3 regions of the Streptomyces sp. Tu6071 genome follow, and region 1 is predicted to be linked to each of the others. Evidence: riboswitches for the same ligand, from Rfam matches in the RefSeq annotation. Region 1 holds a riboswitch; each other region holds the start of a gene.
The links. A riboswitch is a leader RNA that binds a small molecule or an ion and turns the genes downstream of it on or off. The one in region 1 is predicted to bind cobalamin.
Positions count from the first base shown of each region.

Region 1 (6,125 bases):
TACGTGGGCCCGGAGGAGGCCGAGGTCTACGGGCGCCGCAACGGCGTCCCGGGGGAACTCGTCGTCCGGGTGAGGGTCGAGAAGGTCGTCGCCTACGGCGGCGTCGCCGACTGACCACCGTCGCCACTCACCGCGACACCGCCTCGAGCAGCCGCGCCGCCCGGAACCTCCCCGTGTACGCCACGAGTTCCGCGAGGACATGACGGACCGTCGTCGTCTCGCGCACATCTCCGGCGAGCACGGGGACGCCCGGGGACAGGCCCAGTGCCGACGCGACCTGCTCGGGGGTGTACGCGATGGGTCCCGCGAAACGGTTCACCACCACGACGAAGGGCAGCGCCCGCTCCTCGAGCCGGTCCACGAGCGCGAAGCTCTCCGCGAGCCGCCCGGTGTCGACGAGGACGACCGCGCCGAGCGCGCCCGCGCACATGTCCTCGCACAGTGCCGCCGACCGTTCGAGCCCCGGAACACCGAAGAGGCACACGGTCAGATCCGGCCGCAGCACGAGCCGCCCGAAGTCGAGCGCGACCGCCCCCTCACCACCTCCCCGCTCCCCCGTGCCACCGGCAGGCTCGTACGCGCCACCCGTCGGCTCGTACGCGACGACGGGACCGTACGGCTGCGGCGACGCCGGTACGGGCCCCTCCCCGCCGAGCCCGTCGCCGTCCGGGGCACCGCCCTCCCCGACCGGACCCCCCACCCGCGCGCTCCCCCACGCGGAACCCGTCCCCCGCGCGGCACCGACGAACGACGTCTTCCCGGTGGCGGGCCCGCCCGAGACGACGATCTTGAGGATGAGGCGTTCCCCCGTCGCATACGATCGCCCGTCGCCCATCCGCCACTTCCCTCGCCACGACATCCCTGGCACCAGCTGTCCCGGCGCCGAAGCGCCCAGGATGACAAGTCCCGGGGCACAGGGCGTGAAGTGCGGGATTCTTTACCGGACGGGGTGGTTCGCGCCCGTATCGGACCGTTTCACACCGCATCAGGTCCACAAGCGAGGAAATCCACGATCACGTGAACCGACAACGCATCCGGTGCGACGACGTGGTGGGGCGAAAACACGGAAGCGGGCGCACGGGGACCGTTGCACGGCAGCCTTCGGAGCGGGCCTTCAGGACAGCACCAGATTCCACCGCCCCCCATGTCCCACGAGTGTCGTCACCGCCAAAGGGCGGACGTCGAGGCGCCAGTACACGGGGAGGGGGAGGCCGAGGGCGTGGACGAGGGCGGCACGGACCGTGTCCGGTTCGACGAACAAGGGGAGCGGGCCCGTCACGGTGCCCGCGAGGTGGTCCAGGTGGGTGCCGACCCGCCGCACGAGGGCGGTCAACGGTTCGCCGTCGACGCCGGGGCGCGCACTCGGGTCGGAGAGCCAGGCGCTGAGGGCGGCGGGTTCCGCCGCGGCCACCGCGTCGAGCGGACGGCCGCGCCAGCTTCCCGGGTCCTGCCCCGCGAGGGCGGGTGCGGCGAGTGCCCCGGGGTGGCCCAGGAGGGTGGCGGTCTCGTGACAGCGCGGCGAGGGCGCGCGGCGGGCCCGTGCCCTGACGTTCTCCTCCGTCGGCAGGACTCCGTTCGCCCGCAGCCGGTCCGCGGCGGCGCGCCCCCGCTCCGTCAGCGGCGTGCCGTCGTCGAAGGCCGCGGTACGGCTCGCCTCGCTCTCGGCGGCCGAGACAAGGATCACCCGGATCGTCATTCCGGCCCGCTTTCACCACTTGTCATGTCTCACGTCCGGCAGGCGCACTTGGCGTGCGGACGGGTGAGCGATATCGTCCCGATGACCTTACAAGCGACATGACGGAATCCGGTGAGAGCCCGGAACGGTCGCGCCACTGTATGCCGGGCCCGTACGCGGGCCCCGGTGAGTCAGACCCGTCATGCGCGTTCGAAGCTCCATCGACCGGGACGCGAGTTCCCCAGGAGGCTTGCCATGGCGCAGTCCGCCGCCCCGCCCGTTTCGGGCTCTTCTCCCGCTACCGAAACCCCCCTTCGCCTGCCGGTCCGCACGGTGCTGCCATGGGCGGTCTTCGTCGGCCTCCTCATGCTCATCGCGCTCTACTTCGTCGGCGCCGAGCAGGGCGCCACCTCTCTGTTCTCCGGCACGGGCGTCCACGAGTGGGTGCACGACGGCCGGCACCTGCTCGGTTTCCCCTGCCACTGACGGGCGGACTCCCACTCCCATGAACTCCGCCATCGTCAGGAAACTCCTCGTGCGCGGGATGCTCGCCGGTCTCGCCGCCGGGGTCCTCGCCTTCGTCGTCGCCTATCTGCTCGGGGAACCCCGGGTGGACTCGGCGATCGCTCTGGAGGAGGCGCACTCCCACGGGGGAGGCGGCCACGAGCACGAGGTCGAGGTCGTCAGCCGCGGCCTCCAGTCCACCGCCGGTCTCGCGACGGGTGTCCTCGCCTACGGGGTCGCCTTCGGCGGCATCGTCGCCCTCGCCTACTGCTTCGCGCTCGGCCGGGTGGGCCGTTTCAGCCCGCGCGCGACCGCCGCGTTCATGGCGGCGGGGGGCCTCTTCGCGGTCTACCTCGTTCCCTTCCTCAAGTACCCGGCGACCCCTCCGGCCGTCGGCAATCCCGACACGATCGGCAAACGCACGGCCCTGTACGGGCTGATGATGCTGCTGAGCGTGCTGCTCGCGATCGCCACCGTGATCATCGGCAAGCGACTCGCCCCGACGCTCGGCAACTGGTGGGCGACGGTCGTCGCGCTCGCGGGTTTCGCCGTCGTGATCGGTCTCGCCTACGCCTTCCTGCCGCCGGTCAACGAGGTCGGGCACGATTTCCCCGCCACGCTCCTGTGGCGGTTCCGCGTGGCCTCGATCGGTATTCAGCTCACGTTGTGGACCGGTTTCGGCCTGCTCTTCGGTGAGCTGGCCCAGCGGTTGCTCGCGCCCGCCGAGCGGCGCGTCAAGGTCGGCGCGGCGGCCTCGGCCGCGGTCTGAGCGAAGACCCGTACGACACGGGGGGAGGGCCTGATTCCCGGGCCCTCCCCCCGTTTTCGCGTCTGCCGCGGGCAGGATGGGAGGCATGAGCGAGAAGACCCAACAGTCGGTACGGGAGTTCTTCGGAGCGCGGGCGGCGGGATGGGAGGACAGGTTCCCCGGCGATCAGCCGCGCTACGACGCGGCCACGGGCGTCCTCGGGCTGCGGCCCGGTGACCGCGTGCTCGACGCGGGCTGCGGTACGGGCCGGGCACTCGCGCCGCTGCGGGAACGCGTCGGGCCCGGCGGCACCGTGCTCGGCGTGGACCTGACGCCGGAGATGGTGGCCGAAGCGGCGGCCAAAGACCGGGAGCGGTACGGGGCACTGGTCCTCGCGGACGTGGCGCGGCTGCCGCTGCGGGACGGGGCGTGCGACGCGGTGTTCGGGGCGGGGCTCGTCTCGCACCTGCCGGGCCCCGGGACCGGCCTGCGGGAGCTGGCGCGGGTGACACGGCCCGCCGGGCGGCTCGCGCTCTTCCACCCGCTCGGACGCGCGGCCCTCGCGGCGCGCCACGGAAGGGAATTGAGCGAGGACGACGTGCGCGCGAGGGCGCGACTCGCCCCGCTGCTCGCCGCCACGGGCTGGCAGCTCGTGTCGTACGTGGACGAGGACGCCCGCTTCCTCGCGGTGGCGGTACGGGAGCGTGAGCGTCCCACGGCCTGATCAACCGGAACGCCTCGTCATGACCGGTGGGCGGGGCGCCCGGCCCCGCCCCCCGGCTCGCGTGCCGCGTGAAGGCTTCGGGACGGGCTTGTGCCACCTCTCGACGCCGTGGTTACTCGCTGGTTAAGGTGCGCCAGCCCGCACGCGGCGGGCCCCGTCGCCCGCTTCCGCACGGGAGGGGGCGCACGGGAACCGATCGGGAGGCGGACGTGGGCGAACCGGAGGACGCGGGGGCCGGAACCGTGGCGACGGACCTGCCGGGGACGGGACAGGAGCCGGTGCGAACGGACGAGCCCGCGGCGGGTGAGGACAGGCCCGCCGGGGCCGAGGAGGACGCGCTGCTCGTCCTCACGGCCGCGCTGCTGACGCCGGCCCAGTTCCCCGGCGCCCTCGGCGACGACTTCCCGGAAGCGTGCGGCCGGCTGCGGCTGCCGCCCCTCCCCCACGGGTACGGGCTCATCCTCGGGCAGGACGGGGCGGGGGCGCGGTGGACGGTCGTGGTCGACGACGTCTCGCTCGTCGCCGTCGCGATCGCCTCGTGGGACTGCGGGATGGAGTACGAGCTGACGCCGGCGCCGCGCGCGATCGTGGCGACGCTGCCGGGCTGGCCCCTGGCGCTCGCGGTCGCCGCACCCGGCGTACCCGCACCGCACGACCCGGACCTCTCGGGGGACCCGGAGGCCCCCGAGATCCTGCGCCCGCCCTCCGTATCGGGCTGGGGCCCCGCCCAGCGGCGCCTGGGCGCCGACGAGATCTCGCGCCAGTGGAGCACGTGGCGCGCGGAGTTCACGGAAGGGGAGGAGAGCGGCGCGGAGGAGGAGGCCGCCGAGGGCGGGGAGCGGACAGGGAAGGGGACGACGGCCGGGGATCGTACGGAACCGGTGACGGAGAAAGGGGCCGGGACGGAGGGCGGGGCGCGGCCCGCCGACGGCAACGGCAACGGCAACGGCAACGGCAACGGCAACGGGGGCAGGGTGACGTCGATCCCGGAGAACGCGGGTGCTTTCGTGGCCCCGGGTTCGGAGCCCACCGCCGCGTCCGTGCGTGCCGCGCTCGCCGAAGCCCGCGCCTACCTAAACGCTCCTCCGCCTCCGGGGCGCATCCGCTCCGCCTTCGCGAGCGAGGAAGCGCGTCTGCTGCGGGTGGACGGGCCGGGCTGGTCGCTCGTGGCCCGCACGGACGACATGGCGTTCGTGCTCCTCGACGCGGTCCCGGGAGAGGTGATCCCCGTCGAACGCGGCCCCCGTCTCCCGGCCCTCCTGGCGGACCTCGACGCACTGGCGGCGCGTTCCTGAGAGGACGGGAGGGAGCGCGGCACGGCAGGGGAACGGGCGGGGGGGGCCGCAGCGATCAGGTGTGCCCCGCGCGGACGCCCGTCCGCCCGCACGGGGCACGTCGAACGTCAGCATTGGCTGTTCATCGCAGCTCGTACCTCGGTGAGGGTCGCGTCGGCCACCGCTCTGGCGCGCTCGTTCCCCTCGCGCAGCGTCCGGCGGAGGTGTGCGCGGTCCTGGGCGAGCTGGACGCGGCGGGACCGGATCGGGGCCAGGTACTCGTTGACGGCCTCCGTCACGGTCCGTTTGAGAGCGGCGGTTCCCGCCGGGCCGATGTCGTCGGCGACCTGTTGGGGGGTGCGGTCCTGGCAGAGGGCGGCCAGCAGAAGGAGCGAGGAGACTTCGGGACGACCGGCCGGGTCGTAGGTGATGTGGCGTCGGGAGTCGGTCCTCGCTCCCTTGATCAGCCTGGCCGTCTCGTCGGCGTCGGCCGCCAGGGCGATGGCGTTGCCGCCGCTCTTGCTCATCTTGGTTCCGTCCCCAGGAGCAGCGGGGCAGGCGAGAGCAGCGCCTCGGGCTCGGGGAAGATCGGTCCGTCCCCGCTGTAGCGGTCGTTGAAGCGGCGGGCGATGGTGCGGGTGATTTCCAGGTGGGGGAGCTGGTCCCGTCCCACCGACACCAGGTTGGCCGCGCCACCGGGGGCGTAATTCGCGCGGCGCGATGGCGTCGAGGTCGAGGCCGGGCGCGGTGAGCCGGTCTCGCCCGACTCGGGGCATGCTCGCCGGGGCCGGCCCTCCTCTCACCCCACGTCATACACCGTCACCCCGACCCCCCGTTGCGTCAGCCGCTCGCGTATCAACGGCTCCACCAGGTCCCATTGGCCCCCGGCCAGGCCGCAGCCGATGCGGGGCAAGTGGACCGTGGCGCCGAGGCGCAGGGCCTCGTCGATCGCCTCGTAGCGGACCGGGACGCCTGTGCCGCCGCGACGGGGTTCCGTGCTGGCCGATCATGTTGGCGACCCAGAAAAAGCGCTCGACATGGACCAGTTGGAGGGCGCCCAGGGCGAAGTCGTGGGACGCGCGTGCGCGGTGCCAGCCGCGGTACGCGCGTTACGGCTCGGGCCAGCGGCGGGAGAGGGCGAGGACGAAGCCCTTGCCCCAGCCGCCGCGGTCGTCGCAGACGTGCGCGATGACCCGCGGT
Region 1 is NZ_CM001165.1:401,951-408,075, forward strand. It holds gene STTU_RS01615 (PPOX class F420-dependent oxidoreductase) at 1-114, shown strand, start outside; gene STTU_RS01620 (GTP-binding protein) at 128-835, opposite strand; gene STTU_RS01625 (histidine phosphatase family protein) at 1,115-1,696, opposite strand; cobalamin riboswitch at 1,762-1,895, shown strand; gene STTU_RS01630 (CbtB domain-containing protein) at 1,931-2,161, shown strand; gene STTU_RS01635 (CbtA family protein) at 2,181-2,948, shown strand; gene STTU_RS01640 (class I SAM-dependent methyltransferase) at 3,034-3,651, shown strand; gene STTU_RS01645 (hypothetical protein) at 3,861-4,946, shown strand; partial or broken gene STTU_RS01650 (tryptophan--tRNA ligase) at 5,054-5,613, opposite strand; partial or broken gene STTU_RS01655 (Appr-1-p processing protein) at 5,725-6,125, opposite strand, start outside.

Region 2 (6,125 bases), 2.0 Mb from region 1:
ACGATGCCGTACATCGCGCTGCAACTCGTCGGCATCCAGGCCGTCCTGGACGTCATGGGCGTGGGCGGCGGCGACGACACGAACTGGTTTGTCAAGGACCTGCCACTTCTGATCGCTTTCGCCGTACTCGCCGCGTACACGTACTCCTCGGGGCTGCGGGCCCCGGCGCTGATCGCCTTCGTCAAGGACGGGCTGATCTACCTCGTCATCGCGGTCGCGATCATCTACATCCCGATCAAGCTCGGCGGTTTCGACGACATCTTCGCGAAGGCCGGCGACGCGCTCTCGCAGAAGAACCCCGCGACGGGACAGCCGAAGGGCGCGCTCGCGCCCGGCGAGGCCGGGCAGTGGGGGTACGCGACGCTCGCCCTCGGCTCGGCGCTCGCGCTCTTCATGTACCCGCACTCGGTGACGGCGACGCTCTCGTCGAGCAAGCGGAACGTGATCCGGCGCAACACCACGATCCTGCCGCTCTACTCGCTCATGCTGGGGCTGCTCGCGCTCCTCGGCTTCATGGCGATCGCGAGCGGCGTCAAGGTGAGCAACGGCCAGCTCGCGATCCCGCAGCTCTTCGAGAACATGTTCCCGGACTGGTTCGCCGGGGTCGCCTTCGCCGCGATCGGCATCGGCGCGCTCGTCCCGGCGGCGATCATGTCGATCGCCGCGGCGAACCTCTTCACGCGCAACATCTACAAGGACTTCCTGAAGCCGGACGCGACCCCGGCGCAGGAGGCGCGGATCTCCAAGCTCGTCTCGCTGCTCGTGAAGGTCGGCGCGCTGATCTTCGTGCTCGGCATGGACAAGACAGTCGCGATCAACTTCCAGCTCCTCGGCGGCATCTGGATTCTCCAGACGCTCCCCGCGCTCGTCGGCGGCCTCTTCACGCGCTGGTTCCACCGCTGGGCGCTGCTCGCCGGCTGGGCGGCCGGGATGGCGTACGGGACGTGGGCGGCCTGGTCGACGTCCTCGCCGACGCAGGACCACTTCGGGGGCTCGTCGAAGGAGATCCCGGGGCTCGGCGAGATCGGGTACATCGGGATGACGGCCATCGTCCTGAACCTCGTGGTCACGGTCGTGCTCACCTTCGTCCTGCGGGCCTTCAAGGCGCCGGAGGGCGTGGACGAGACGCGGCCCTCGGACTACGTGGCCGACGCGGGCGACCCCGGCGTGAAGCAGGAGCTTCCGCCGGCGGTGCCGGAGACCGCGGGGCACTGACTCCCCGGGCGGGGGTTCGCGCGGGGCTCCGCCCCGGACCCCGCTCCTCGGACTCCCCCAGCCTTCGGCCGGGGGCCGCCGGGAGGGGCTGATTCTTTCAGCCCCTCCCGGCGTTCGTATGCCCCTGACATCTCCTCACTTTGCGCAACCGAAATGCGAACACGCGCACGCCCCGCTCCCCCCGGTAAAAACTCCGCCCCACCTCGCTTGTGGGGTCCCCTCAAGCCATACGATCGACGCCGCCGCCCCCACCGCCCCCCGTCACCCCACCGGGCACAGGACGCCTTGTCGGCACCCCACAACCGTTGACCCGCACGTAACAGTCCCCGCCCCCGACACAACATCTGGGGCCTCCTTTCCCGCCCGCCCCCCAGATGTATGCTCTTCCTCGCTGTCGGCAGGGGAATCCGGTGCGAGTCCGGGACTGTCCCGCAACGGTGTGCGACGCGCCCCGTGGCGTGTTGCGAGTCCGATGACCTGCCGAAAGCGCGCCGCCGTCCCACCCGGGCGCGGTGCCAGACGTCCGGGCCCCGCGGAAAGGGCCGGGGACGTGACGCGGTGTGCCCGAAAGCGCTGCCGTCGTCCCGTCGCCGCCCCGCACCCGAGGCCCCCAGCCGAGCGAGGGAGAGCCACCCCAGTGACCATCGCGCCAGCAGATCCCGCCTCATCGGTCGCGGCCGAGCAGGACCTTCCCGGGACCGCCTTGTTGCGGACCCTCACGGAACTCACCGCCGACCTCCCCGACACCGACCCCGGCCGGGTCGCCGCCGCCGCCCTGCGCGGTCGCAGCGCCCACGCCGACGAGGCGGAGCTGCGCGAGCTGGCCACCGAGGCCGCCGCCGGGCTCATCTCCGAGGACCCCGCCTACTCCCGGCTCGCCGCCCGCCTGCTGGCCCTCGCGATCGTCGAGGAGGCCGCGGGGCAGGGCGCGAGCGGCTTCGCGGCCTCCGTCGCCGTGGGCCACCGCGAGGGCCTCATCGGCGACCGCACGGCGGAGTTCGTCGCCGCGCACGCCGCCCGCCTGGACGCGCTCGTCGACACCGGGGGCGACGACCGCTTCGGCTACTTCGGCCTGCGCACCCTCTACAGCCGCTACCTCCTGCGCCACCCGATCACGCGCAAGGTCGTCGAGACCCCGCAGTACTTCCTGCTGCGCGTCGCGGCCGGGCTCGCCGCCGACGACAGCCTCCCGGCCGTCGACGAGGTCGCGAGCCTGTACCGGCTCATGAGCCGCCTGGACTACCTGCCCTCCTCGCCGACGCTCTTCAACTCCGGTACGCGGCACCCGCAGATGTCCTCGTGCTACCTCCTGGACTCGCCGAAGGACGAGCTGGACTCGATCTACGAGCGCTACCTCCAGGTCGCCCGGCTCTCCAAGCACGCGGGCGGCATCGGCATCGCGTACTCCCGCATCCGCTCGCGCGGTTCGCTGATCCGCGGCACCAACGGGCACTCGAACGGCATCGTCCCCTTCCTCAAGACGCTCGACTCCTCCGTCGCCGCCGTCAACCAGGGCGGGCGCCGCAAGGGCGCCGCGGCCGTCTACCTGGAGACGTGGCACTCGGACATCGAGGAGTTCCTGGAGCTGCGCGACAACACGGGCGAGGACCAGCGCCGCACGCACCACCTCAACCTCGCGCACTGGATTCCCGACGAGTTCATGCGCCGCGTCGCCGCCGACGCCGAGTGGTCGCTCTTCTCGCCGGCCGACGTGCCCGAGCTGACCGACCTGTGGGGCGAGGAGTTCGAGGCCGCGTACCGCGCCGCCGAGGCGAAGGGCCTGGCCCGCAAGACGATCCCGGCGCGCGAGCTGTACGGCCGCATGATGCGCACCCTCGCGCAGACCGGCCAGGGCTGGATGACCTTCAAGGACCACTCCAACCGCACCGCGAACCAGACCGCCGAGCCCGGCAGCGTCGTCCACTCCTCGAACCTGTGCACCGAGATCATCGAGGTCACCGACGACGGCGAGACCGCCGTGTGCAACCTCGGCTCGATCAACCTCGGCGCGTTCGTCGACAACGGCACGATCGACTGGGAGCGCCTGGACGAGACCGTCCGCACGGCCGTCACCTTCCTCGACCGCGTCGTGGACATCAACTTCTACCCGACCGACGAGGCGGCGAACTCCAACGCCCGCTGGCGGCCCGTGGGCCTGGGCGCGATGGGCCTCCAGGACGTCTTCTTCAAGCTGCGGCTGCCCTTCGACTCGGCCGAGGCGAAGGCCGTGTCGACCCGTATCGCCGAGCGCATCATGCTCGCCGCCTACGAGGCGTCCGTCGACCTCGCCGAGAAGCACGGCCCGGTCCCCGCCTGGGAGAAGACGCGGACCGCGCGCGGCGTCCTGCACCCCGACCACTACGACGTGGAGCGGACCTGGCCCGAGCGCTGGGAGGCGCTGCGCGCCCGTATCGCCAGGAGCGGCATGCGCAACTCGCTGCTCCTCGCGATCGCGCCGACCGCGACGATCGCCTCGATCGCCGGTGTCTACGAGTGCGTCGAGCCGCAGGTCTCCAACCTCTTCAAGCGCGAGACGCTCAGCGGCGAGTTCCTCCAGGTCAACGGCTACCTCGTCGAGGACCTGAAGAAGCTCGGCGTGTGGGACGCGCGCACCCGTGAGGCGCTGCGCGAGGCGAACGGCTCAGTCCAGGGCTTCAACTGGATTCCCGAAGAGGTCCGCGCGCTGTACCGCACCGCGTGGGAGCTGCCGCAGCGCGGGCTCATCGACATGGCCGCCGAGCGCACCGCCTTCCTCGACCAGAGCCAGTCGCTCAACCTGTTCATGGAGACGCCGACGATCGGCAAGCTCTCCTCGATGTACGCGCACGCCTGGAACAAGGGCCTGAAGACGACGTACTACCTGCGCTCGCGTCCCGCGACGCGCATCGCCCGCGCGGCCGGTGCCCCGGCCGCCGAGGCCGCACCCATCCCGGTGCAGCAGAGCGTGCCCGACGCCGAGGCGATCGCCTGCTCCCTGGAGAACCCCGAGTCCTGCGAGGCCTGCCAGTAATGTCCGACCCCACCCTGCCCGAGCAGAAGAAGCGCAACCAGAACCTCCTGGACCCCGGCTTCGAGCTGACCCTGCGCCCCATGCGCTACCCGGACTTCTACGAGCGCTACCGGGACGCGATCAAGAACACGTGGACCGTCGAGGAGGTCGACCTCCACTCGGACGTCTCCGACCTCGCGAAGCTCACGCCCGGCGAGCAGCACCTCATCGGCCGTCTCGTCGCGTTCTTCGCGACGGGCGACTCGATCGTGTCGAACAACCTCGTGCTGACGCTGTACAAGCACATCAACTCCCCGGAGGCGCGGCTCTACCTGAGCCGGCAGCTCTTCGAGGAGGCCGTGCACGTGCAGTTCTACCTGACGCTGCTCGACACGTACCTGCCCGACCCGGACGACCGCGCCGCCGCCTTCGCGGCCGTGGAGAACATCCCGTCCATCCGCGCGAAGGCCGAGTTCTGCTTCAAGTGGATCGACGAGGTCGAGAAGATCGACCGCCTGGAGTCGCGGTCCGACCGGCGGCGGTTCCTGCTCAACCTCATCTGCTTCGCGGCGTGCATCGAGGGCCTCTTCTTCTACGGCGCCTTCGCGTACGTGTACTGGTTCCGCTCGCGCGGCCTGCTGCACGGCCTCGCGACCGGCACCAACTGGGTCTTCCGCGACGAGACGATGCACATGAGCTTCGCCTTCGACGTCGTCGACACGGTCCGCAAGGAGGAGCCGGAGCTGTTCGACGACAAGCTGGAGGCCGAGGTCAAGGAGATGCTCGCCGGGGCGGTCGACGCGGAGCTCCAGTTCGCGCGCGACCTGTGCGGTGACGGCCTGCCCGGCATGAACACCGAGTCGATGCGCGAGTACCTCCAGTGTGTCGCCGACCAGCGCCTCGTGCGCCTCGGCTTCTCGCCGGTGTACGGCTCCAGCAACCCCTTCTCCTTCATGGAGTTGCAGGGTGTGCAGGAGCTGACGAACTTCTTCGAGCGGCGGCCGTCCGCCTATCAGGTCGCGGTCGAGGGTTCGGTCTCCTTCGACGACGACTTCTAGAGAGGCCGCGTCCGCGACGGGCGCGCTCCCAGAGGGGGCCGGGTTCCGTACGGGACCCGGCCCCTTCGCGTGCTCGCGGGCTCAGGCGCGGCGGACGCGGAGCACCGTGGCACGGGGCTGGAGCGTGATGCCGATGCGGGGGCGCGGGTCGGTGCGCCCGGGGACGTTCTCGACGTGCCAGTCCCTGACCGTGTTGGCGAGGACGAGGGCGAGTTCGGTGAGGCTGTAGATGTCGCCGGGGCATTTGCGGTTGCCGATGCCGAAGGGGATGAAGGCGTGCCGGGGGATCTCGGCGGCGCGTTCGGGGAGCCAGCGGTCGGGGTCGAAGCGGTGCGGCTCGGGGAAGGACCTGGGGTCGTGCTGGAGGGCCCAGGGACTGTAGAGCACGTCGGTCCCCGCCGGGACGCGATAGCCGCCGAGTTCGGTGTCGCTCGCGGCCCTGCGGGTGAATATCCATGCCGCCGGGCGTATCCGCATGGATTCGCTCACGAGATTCCGGGTGAGGGTGAGTTTCGGAAGATCCTCGAAATCGACGGGCCGGTCCGGCGCGACCGATTCCACTTCCTCCCGCAGCCCGCGTTCCCACTCGGGGTGCTGGGCGAGGAGGTGAAAGGTCCAGGCGAGTGTCGCCGCGACATTTTCGGCCGCCGCGACGACAAGGGATACGACGTTGTCGTGAATCTCCTCGTCGGGCAGCGGGGCGCCGTTCTCGCCGGTGGCGTGAAGCAGTACGGAGAGCAGGTCGTCGTCGGGCGCGGCCTCGCCGGAATCGTGCGCGCGTGCTTCCCGCACCAACTGGCGGACAAGCGTGTGCAGTTCCGCGAGGGCCGCGTTGAAGCGGCGATTGGCGGGGGTCGGCAGGC
Region 2 is NZ_CM001165.1:2,404,022-2,410,146, forward strand. It holds gene mctP (monocarboxylate uptake permease MctP) at 1-1,215, shown strand, start outside; cobalamin riboswitch at 1,594-1,715, shown strand; gene STTU_RS09715 (ribonucleoside-diphosphate reductase subunit alpha) at 1,853-4,225, shown strand; gene STTU_RS09720 (ribonucleotide-diphosphate reductase subunit beta) at 4,225-5,262, shown strand; gene STTU_RS09725 (cytochrome P450) at 5,344-6,125, opposite strand, start outside.
Region 2: linked by a shared signal. The riboswitch ahead of STTU_RS09715 (ribonucleoside-diphosphate reductase subunit alpha) and the one ahead of STTU_RS01630 (CbtB domain-containing protein) in region 1 are both predicted to bind cobalamin.

Region 3 (6,125 bases), 6.0 Mb from region 1:
GGGGCCCGCTCGGGTGGGCCGGGCGGCACCGCCCGGTGCCGCGCTAAATGGGGTGCGACGTCCCGCACCCCGCGCCTACCGTTCGGGCCGATGACCCTTCGTGTGCGTGACCTCGATCCCGAAAACCCCGCCGACCTCGACGGCATCACCGCCGTCCTGCGGGCCGCCGTGCCGCCGATGCTGGTGACCCCGGAGCTGCTGTGGTGGCAGTCGGCCCGAGCCCCCGCCGCGCAGTGCCACCGGCTGCTGCTCGCCGAGGACGAGGAGGGGCGGGTGATCGGCCGGGGCAGTACGGGCCTCGCGCACGAGAGCCCCGAACCGGGCCTCGCTTTCTGCAATGTGTACGTCCATCCGGAGCACGAGGGCCGGGGTGCCGGGACGGCGCTCGTCTCCGCCGCCGAGGAGTATCTCGCCTCGATCGGCGCGCGTACGGCCTTCAGCTGGGTGCTCGACGGGGAGCGCAACCTCGGCTTCGCGCGCCGCTCCGGCTGGTCCCCCTCCCGTTCCGCGCGGTTCCAGCGCCTGGACCTGACGGCCCCGCTGCCGCCGCTCGCGCCGCCCCCGCCGGGCGTCGAGCTGCGGCCCGCCGCCGCCTTCGCCGACGACCCGCGTCCGCTCTTCCTCCTCGACGCGGAGGCCACGGCCGACGAGCCGAGCGACGTCGGTACGGAGCTGGACGACTACGAGGAATGGCTCGCCACGAGCTGGGGGCACCCGCTGCTCGACCGGGACCTGACGACGGTCGCTCTCGTGGACGGCGTCCCGGCGGCGTTCAGCATCGCGCACACGGACGGCGCCGGCCGGTACTCCAGCGGGATGACGGGGACCGCGCGCGCCCACCGGGGCCGGGGCCTCGCGAAGCTCGCCAAGCACGACTCGCTGAGCCGGGCCCGCGCGGCCGGGCTGACGGAGGCGTACACGAGCAACGACACGGAGAACGCGCCGATGCTCGCGATCAACGAGTGGTTCGGCTACGTACCGGCCGTGACGGAGGTACGGCATGCCAAGCCCCTCGGCTGAGGCCGGCCCCCCGGCTGACGCCCTGACCGTCGTCCTCACCAAGGCGGGCCGCGTCAAGAAGCGCTACCCGGCCCGGCGGCTCGCCGACGACGGCACACACCTCGTCGCGGAGGCCCCGTGGGCCTCGCCCGAGGCGCGCGACTTCGGTTTCGTGCGCTTCGCGCCCGGCGACGTCTTCACCGAGCACTACTGGACGACGACGTGGTACGCGATCAAGGAGGTGCGGGCGGCGGACGGCGGGCTCAAGGGCTGGTACTGCGACATGACCCGCCCCGCGGTGCGCGAGGAGGGGGCGGTACGGGTCGACGACCTCGAACTCGACCTGTGGGTCCCCGCACCGGGCCGGGGCCCGGCGCTCCGCCTCGACGAGGACGAGTTCCTGGCGAGCGGCCTGCCCACGACGGACCCGCACGCGGCGGAACGGGCCCGGGCGGCCCCGGCCGCTCTCGAAGCCCTGGCGCGACGGGACGGGGACCGCACGGCCTTCCGCGCCCTCCTCACGTACTGACCCCGAGCCGCGCCCGGGGCATGCGGCTCCCGGGCGGACCGCCCCTCGCCCGGTCACCGGTCCCCGCTCTCGCGCAGCACCACCGCCCGCCCCGGCACGCCCGCGACCCGTGCCACCGGGTCGTCCGGGGCGTGGCGGTGGAGGACGAAGCGGTCGCCCGCGCGGTAGGCGTCGAGCCCGGCCGCGCAGTAGGCGACGAGTCCGTCCGGGAGGGCGTCGAGCGGGAACCACTCCAGGGCGTCGCACTTGTGCGGCTCCGCGTTGCGCGGCTCGCCGCCCGCCGGGTGCACGGCCTCGAAGAACCAGCCGATGCGGCTCCCGCCCGAGGGGGCCGCGTGCTGCATGACGAGGGCGACGCGCACGTCCTCGGGGGTCAGCCGCAGGCCCGTCTCCTCGTACGCCTCGCGCAGCACCGCCGTCCGCACGTCCTCGCCCTCCTCGACGTGCCCGGACGGCGCGTGCCACAGGCCGTCCGCGTAGCCGGTGTTCGCGCGGCGGGCGAGGAGGACCTCGTCGCCGCGCCGCAGGAAGAGGTGGACGTCGACGATCTCGCTGTGCCTGCGGGGTGGCGCGGGGCTCGCGACGACCGCGTACCGCTCGTCGCCGACCGGGCCGCCCCACAGGTCCGCGTCCCCGCTCAGCGGCTCGGTGTGGAGGCGTTCGGTGAGCGGGGCGAGGAGCGCGGTGACCTCGGCGAGCGGCAGGCCCGCTTCCTTCCAGCGGCCCTCGACCAGCACGAGCCGCCCGCCGGGGCGCAGGAGCGCGCACCAGCGGCGCAGCACGGCCGCCGGGTCCGCGAAGAGCCACAACAGGTGGCGGACGAGGACGACGTCGAAGGAGCGGGGTGCGAAGGGCGGGTGCGCGGCGTCGGCGCGGACGAGGCGGGTGCCGGTCCCGGCGAGCTTGGCGCGGGCCTCGGCGAGCATCGCGGCGGAGCGGTCGGAGGCGGTGACGCGGTGTCCGGCGCGGGCGGCGAGCAGGGCGAGGCTGCCGGTGCCGCAGCCGAGGTCGAGCACGTCGGCGGGGGCGGCGGGCAGCCAGGCCGTGAGGCGGCCCGCCCAGGCGTCCCGTACGGCGGGATCGCGCAGCCCGTGGTCCGCCTCGGTGTCGAACCCGGGCGCGACCGCGTCCCAGTCCGTCCCCGCGCCCCACCCGGTCCCAGCGCCGCCGCCCTCGCCCGGCGCAGCGCCGGAGCCCGGCACACCGCCGGAGCCCGGCGTCCCGCCGCCGCCCGGCGCCGTACCGCCACCGCCAGGCGCGGCGGCGCCAGCAGGCGCTTGGTCCCCGCTCCGATCCGCTCCGCCCCGGCCCGTCCGCGTCATGCGCGCCCCGCCTCTCGCCCGTACGTCCCGTGGCCCCGCGCCTCGCGCGACCGTGTGCCGCCGATCCTGGCAGCCGCCACTGACAACGTCCCCGCCCTCGCCCGCGACCAACGCCGATCCGCCGGGCGGGGCACGGTGCTCACCCGAGCGGCCCCGGCGGCGAGGTGACGAGCCGACAGGCGCACAAGGCTGGGAAGCGGGTACCCGACCCCGGTCAGCCCCGGCCCCCCGGGCCCGGCCCGTTCTCGTACGAGAGGCGCTTCCCGCATGGCTTCCGACACCCCGGCCGACGGCCGTCCGCTGCTCCTGGTCCTCTTCGGCTCCACCGGCGACCTGGCCAAGCGCAAGCTGTACCCGGCGCTCTTCCAGCTCCACGCGCGCGGCCTCACGTCGAAGGAGTACGCCGTGATCGGCTCCGGCCGGCACTCCCCCGGCACGGACGAGGACTTCCGGGAGATCGTCTCGGAGGCGGTGAAGGGGGCGCACGGCGGCGAGGCCCCGGCGGGTCTCGACGAGTTCACCGCGCGCTTCCGTTTCCAGTCCTCGTCGGCGGAGGACGGCGAGGACCTGGCCCGGGTCGTGCGCGAGACCCGCGAAGGGCTCGGCGCGGACACCCGTACCCTCCTGTACCTCTCGGTGCCGCCCGCGAGCATGTCGGGGATGCTCGGCATGATCGGCTCGACCGGGCTCAGCGACGACGCGGTGCTCGTGATGGAGAAGCCGTTCGGCGAGGACGTCGCGAGCGCGTGCGCGCTCAACAAGCGGCTCCACGAGATCGTCCCCGAGGAACGCGTCTTCCGCGTCGACCACTTCCTCGGCAAGGAGGCGGTGCGCAACCTCCTCGCGCTGCGGCTCGCGAACGGCTGGCTGGAGTCGGTGTGGAACCGCGAGCACCTCGCGTACGTGCAGATCGACGTGCCCGAGGAGATCGACATCGAGGGCCGGGCCTCCTTCATGGAGTCCACGGGGACCTTCCGCGACATGATCCCCACGCACCTCGGGCAGGTCCTCGGCATCGTCGCGCTCGACCTGCCCGAGCGGTACGGGGCGGACGAGCTGCGCGAGGCGCGGACCGCGCTCTTCCGGAAGCTGCGGCCCTTCTCGCCCGACGAGACGGTGTTCGGGCAGTACGAGGGCTACCGCGAGGAGGACGGCGTCGCGGCCGACTCGACCGCCGAGACCTTCGTGGCGCTGCGCGCCTGGATCGACGACCCGCGCTGGGAGGGCGTGCCGTTCCTGCTGCGCACGGGCAAGGCGATGGGCGTCTCGCGGCAGCAGGTGACGATCGGGCTGCGCGAGGCGTCCCGGGTCCCGGGGGCCGACTACGCGGCCTGCGACCGGCCCTCGGAGTGGGTCTTCGACCTCACCGACCCGCCGCGCTTCGGCGTCGAGGCGTACGGGAAGCGGCCCGGGACCGGCTTCCGGCTCGTCCGGGCGCCGCTCATGCTCGACGAGGGCACGGCCTTCCCCGACGACCCGCCGCTGACCGCGTACGCGCGGGTCTTCCTCGACGCGCTCGCGGGCGACCCGACGTGGTTCACGGGCGCGGAGGAGATCGAGCGGTTGTGGGAGGTGTGCGCGGACGTGCAGGGCGAGGGGGGCGTACCGCTGCCGTACGCGCGGGGCTCCTTCGGGCCCACGGCGGCGCTGGAGCTGGCGGGGAAGCGGGGGTGGCGGGTGCCGGAGAAGTGAGGCACGGGGGACGTAAGTGGCGTCCCGGCGGTTCGCCCCTGACGGGGGTTTGCTAGCCTGCACGGGCCTCTCGTGGGGGAAGCCGGTGGGAATCCGGCGCTGACCCGCAACGGTGTGCGTGGCCCACAGGGTGTCCTGGGGGCCGCGCGAGCCCGATCGCCCGCGGCAGGAGTACCGACCCCGTCGACCGCTCGCCGTGGACTGCGAGCAGGGACCGCCACGAAGCCCCTCCGGGCCCCACCGGCGCCCTGCGCGTTCCGCCGGTGGCCGCCCTCCCGGAGGATGCGCGCCCGTCATGTCCCTCACCACCGCGCCCCGAGCCGAGGGCACCCGCCGCATACCCGTGCCCCCGCTGCTCCTCGGGCTCGCGCTCGTGCTGCTCGCCTCGCTCGTGTGCGGGGTCGCGCTCGGTGCGACGGGGATCGGCTGGGGGCGGGTGCTGCGGCTGCTGTGGGCCGGGCTGAGCGGCGGGAGCGTCGGCGCGGACGACGCGGGGGCCTACACGATCGTGTGGGAGATCCGCTTCCCGCGCGTCGTGCTCGCGGCCGTGGTCGGCGCGGGGCTCGCCGCCGTCGGGGTCGCGGTGCAGGCGCTCGTACGGAACGCGCTCGCCGACCCCTTCGTGCTCGGCATCTCCTCGGGCGCCGCCGTGGGCGCCAACGCCGTCATCCTCTTCGGCGCGCTCGCGGGCCTCGGCGTGTGGGCGCTGTCCTTCTCGGCCTTCGTCTCCGCGCTCGCGGCGACCGCCCTCGTCTACGCGGTGGCCCGCTCCGCGCTCGGGCTCAGCCCGCTGCGGCTCGTCCTGACGGGGACCGCGCTCGCGTACGGCTTCCAGGCGGTCACGACGGTCATGGTCTTCGGCGCGGAGCGGGGCGAGGCGGCGCGCTCGGCGATGATGTGGCTGCTCGGGAGCCTCGGCGGGGCGACGTGGCCGAAGGTGCCGCTCGTCGCCGCGACGGTGCTCGCGGGTCTCGTGTGGCTCGGGGTGCGGGCGGGGGCGCTCGACGCGCTCGCGATGGGCGACGAGACGGCGGCGGCGCTCGGCGTGCCGCCCGACCGGCTGCGGCGCGAACTCTTCGTCGTGACGGCGGCGGTGACGGGGACCGTCGTCGCGGTGAGCGGGGCGATCGGTTTCGTCGGGCTCATGGTGCCGCACCTCGTACGGATGCTCGTCGGGGCCTCCCACGCGCGGGTCCTCGCGGTCGCGCCGCTCGCCGGGGCCGTGCTCCTCGTGTGGGCCGACCTGCTCTCGCGCCTGCTGCTCGCGCCCACCGAACTGCCCGTCGGGGTCGTCACGGCGGCGCTCGGGGTGCCCGCCTTCCTGCTGCTCATGCGGCGCGGCGGGCACGCGCTCGCGGGACGCTGAGCGCGGAGAGCCCGAGGCCGGCCCCGTACCCCGTATTCAAGACCGTCCGGAGGAAGTGACATGCGGCTCGACATCGAAGGCGTCTCGGTCGAAGCGGCGGGCGCGCGGCTCGTCGACGCGGTCGTGCTCGACGCGCCCGCCGGGGCCTTCGTGGGGCTCGTCGGGCCGAACGGGAGCGGCAAGTCGACGCTGCTGCGGTGCGTGTACCGGGCGCGGC
Region 3 is NZ_CM001165.1:6,448,907-6,455,031, reverse strand. It holds gene STTU_RS27295 (GNAT family N-acetyltransferase) at 91-1,020, shown strand; gene STTU_RS27290 (DUF402 domain-containing protein) at 1,001-1,528, shown strand; gene STTU_RS27285 (methyltransferase domain-containing protein) at 1,582-2,961, opposite strand; gene STTU_RS27280 (glucose-6-phosphate dehydrogenase) at 3,118-4,542, shown strand; cobalamin riboswitch at 4,589-4,721, shown strand; gene STTU_RS27275 (FecCD family ABC transporter permease) at 4,838-5,908, shown strand; gene STTU_RS27270 (ABC transporter ATP-binding protein) at 5,969-6,125, shown strand, end outside.
Region 3: linked by a shared signal. The riboswitch ahead of STTU_RS27275 (FecCD family ABC transporter permease) and the one ahead of STTU_RS01630 (CbtB domain-containing protein) in region 1 are both predicted to bind cobalamin.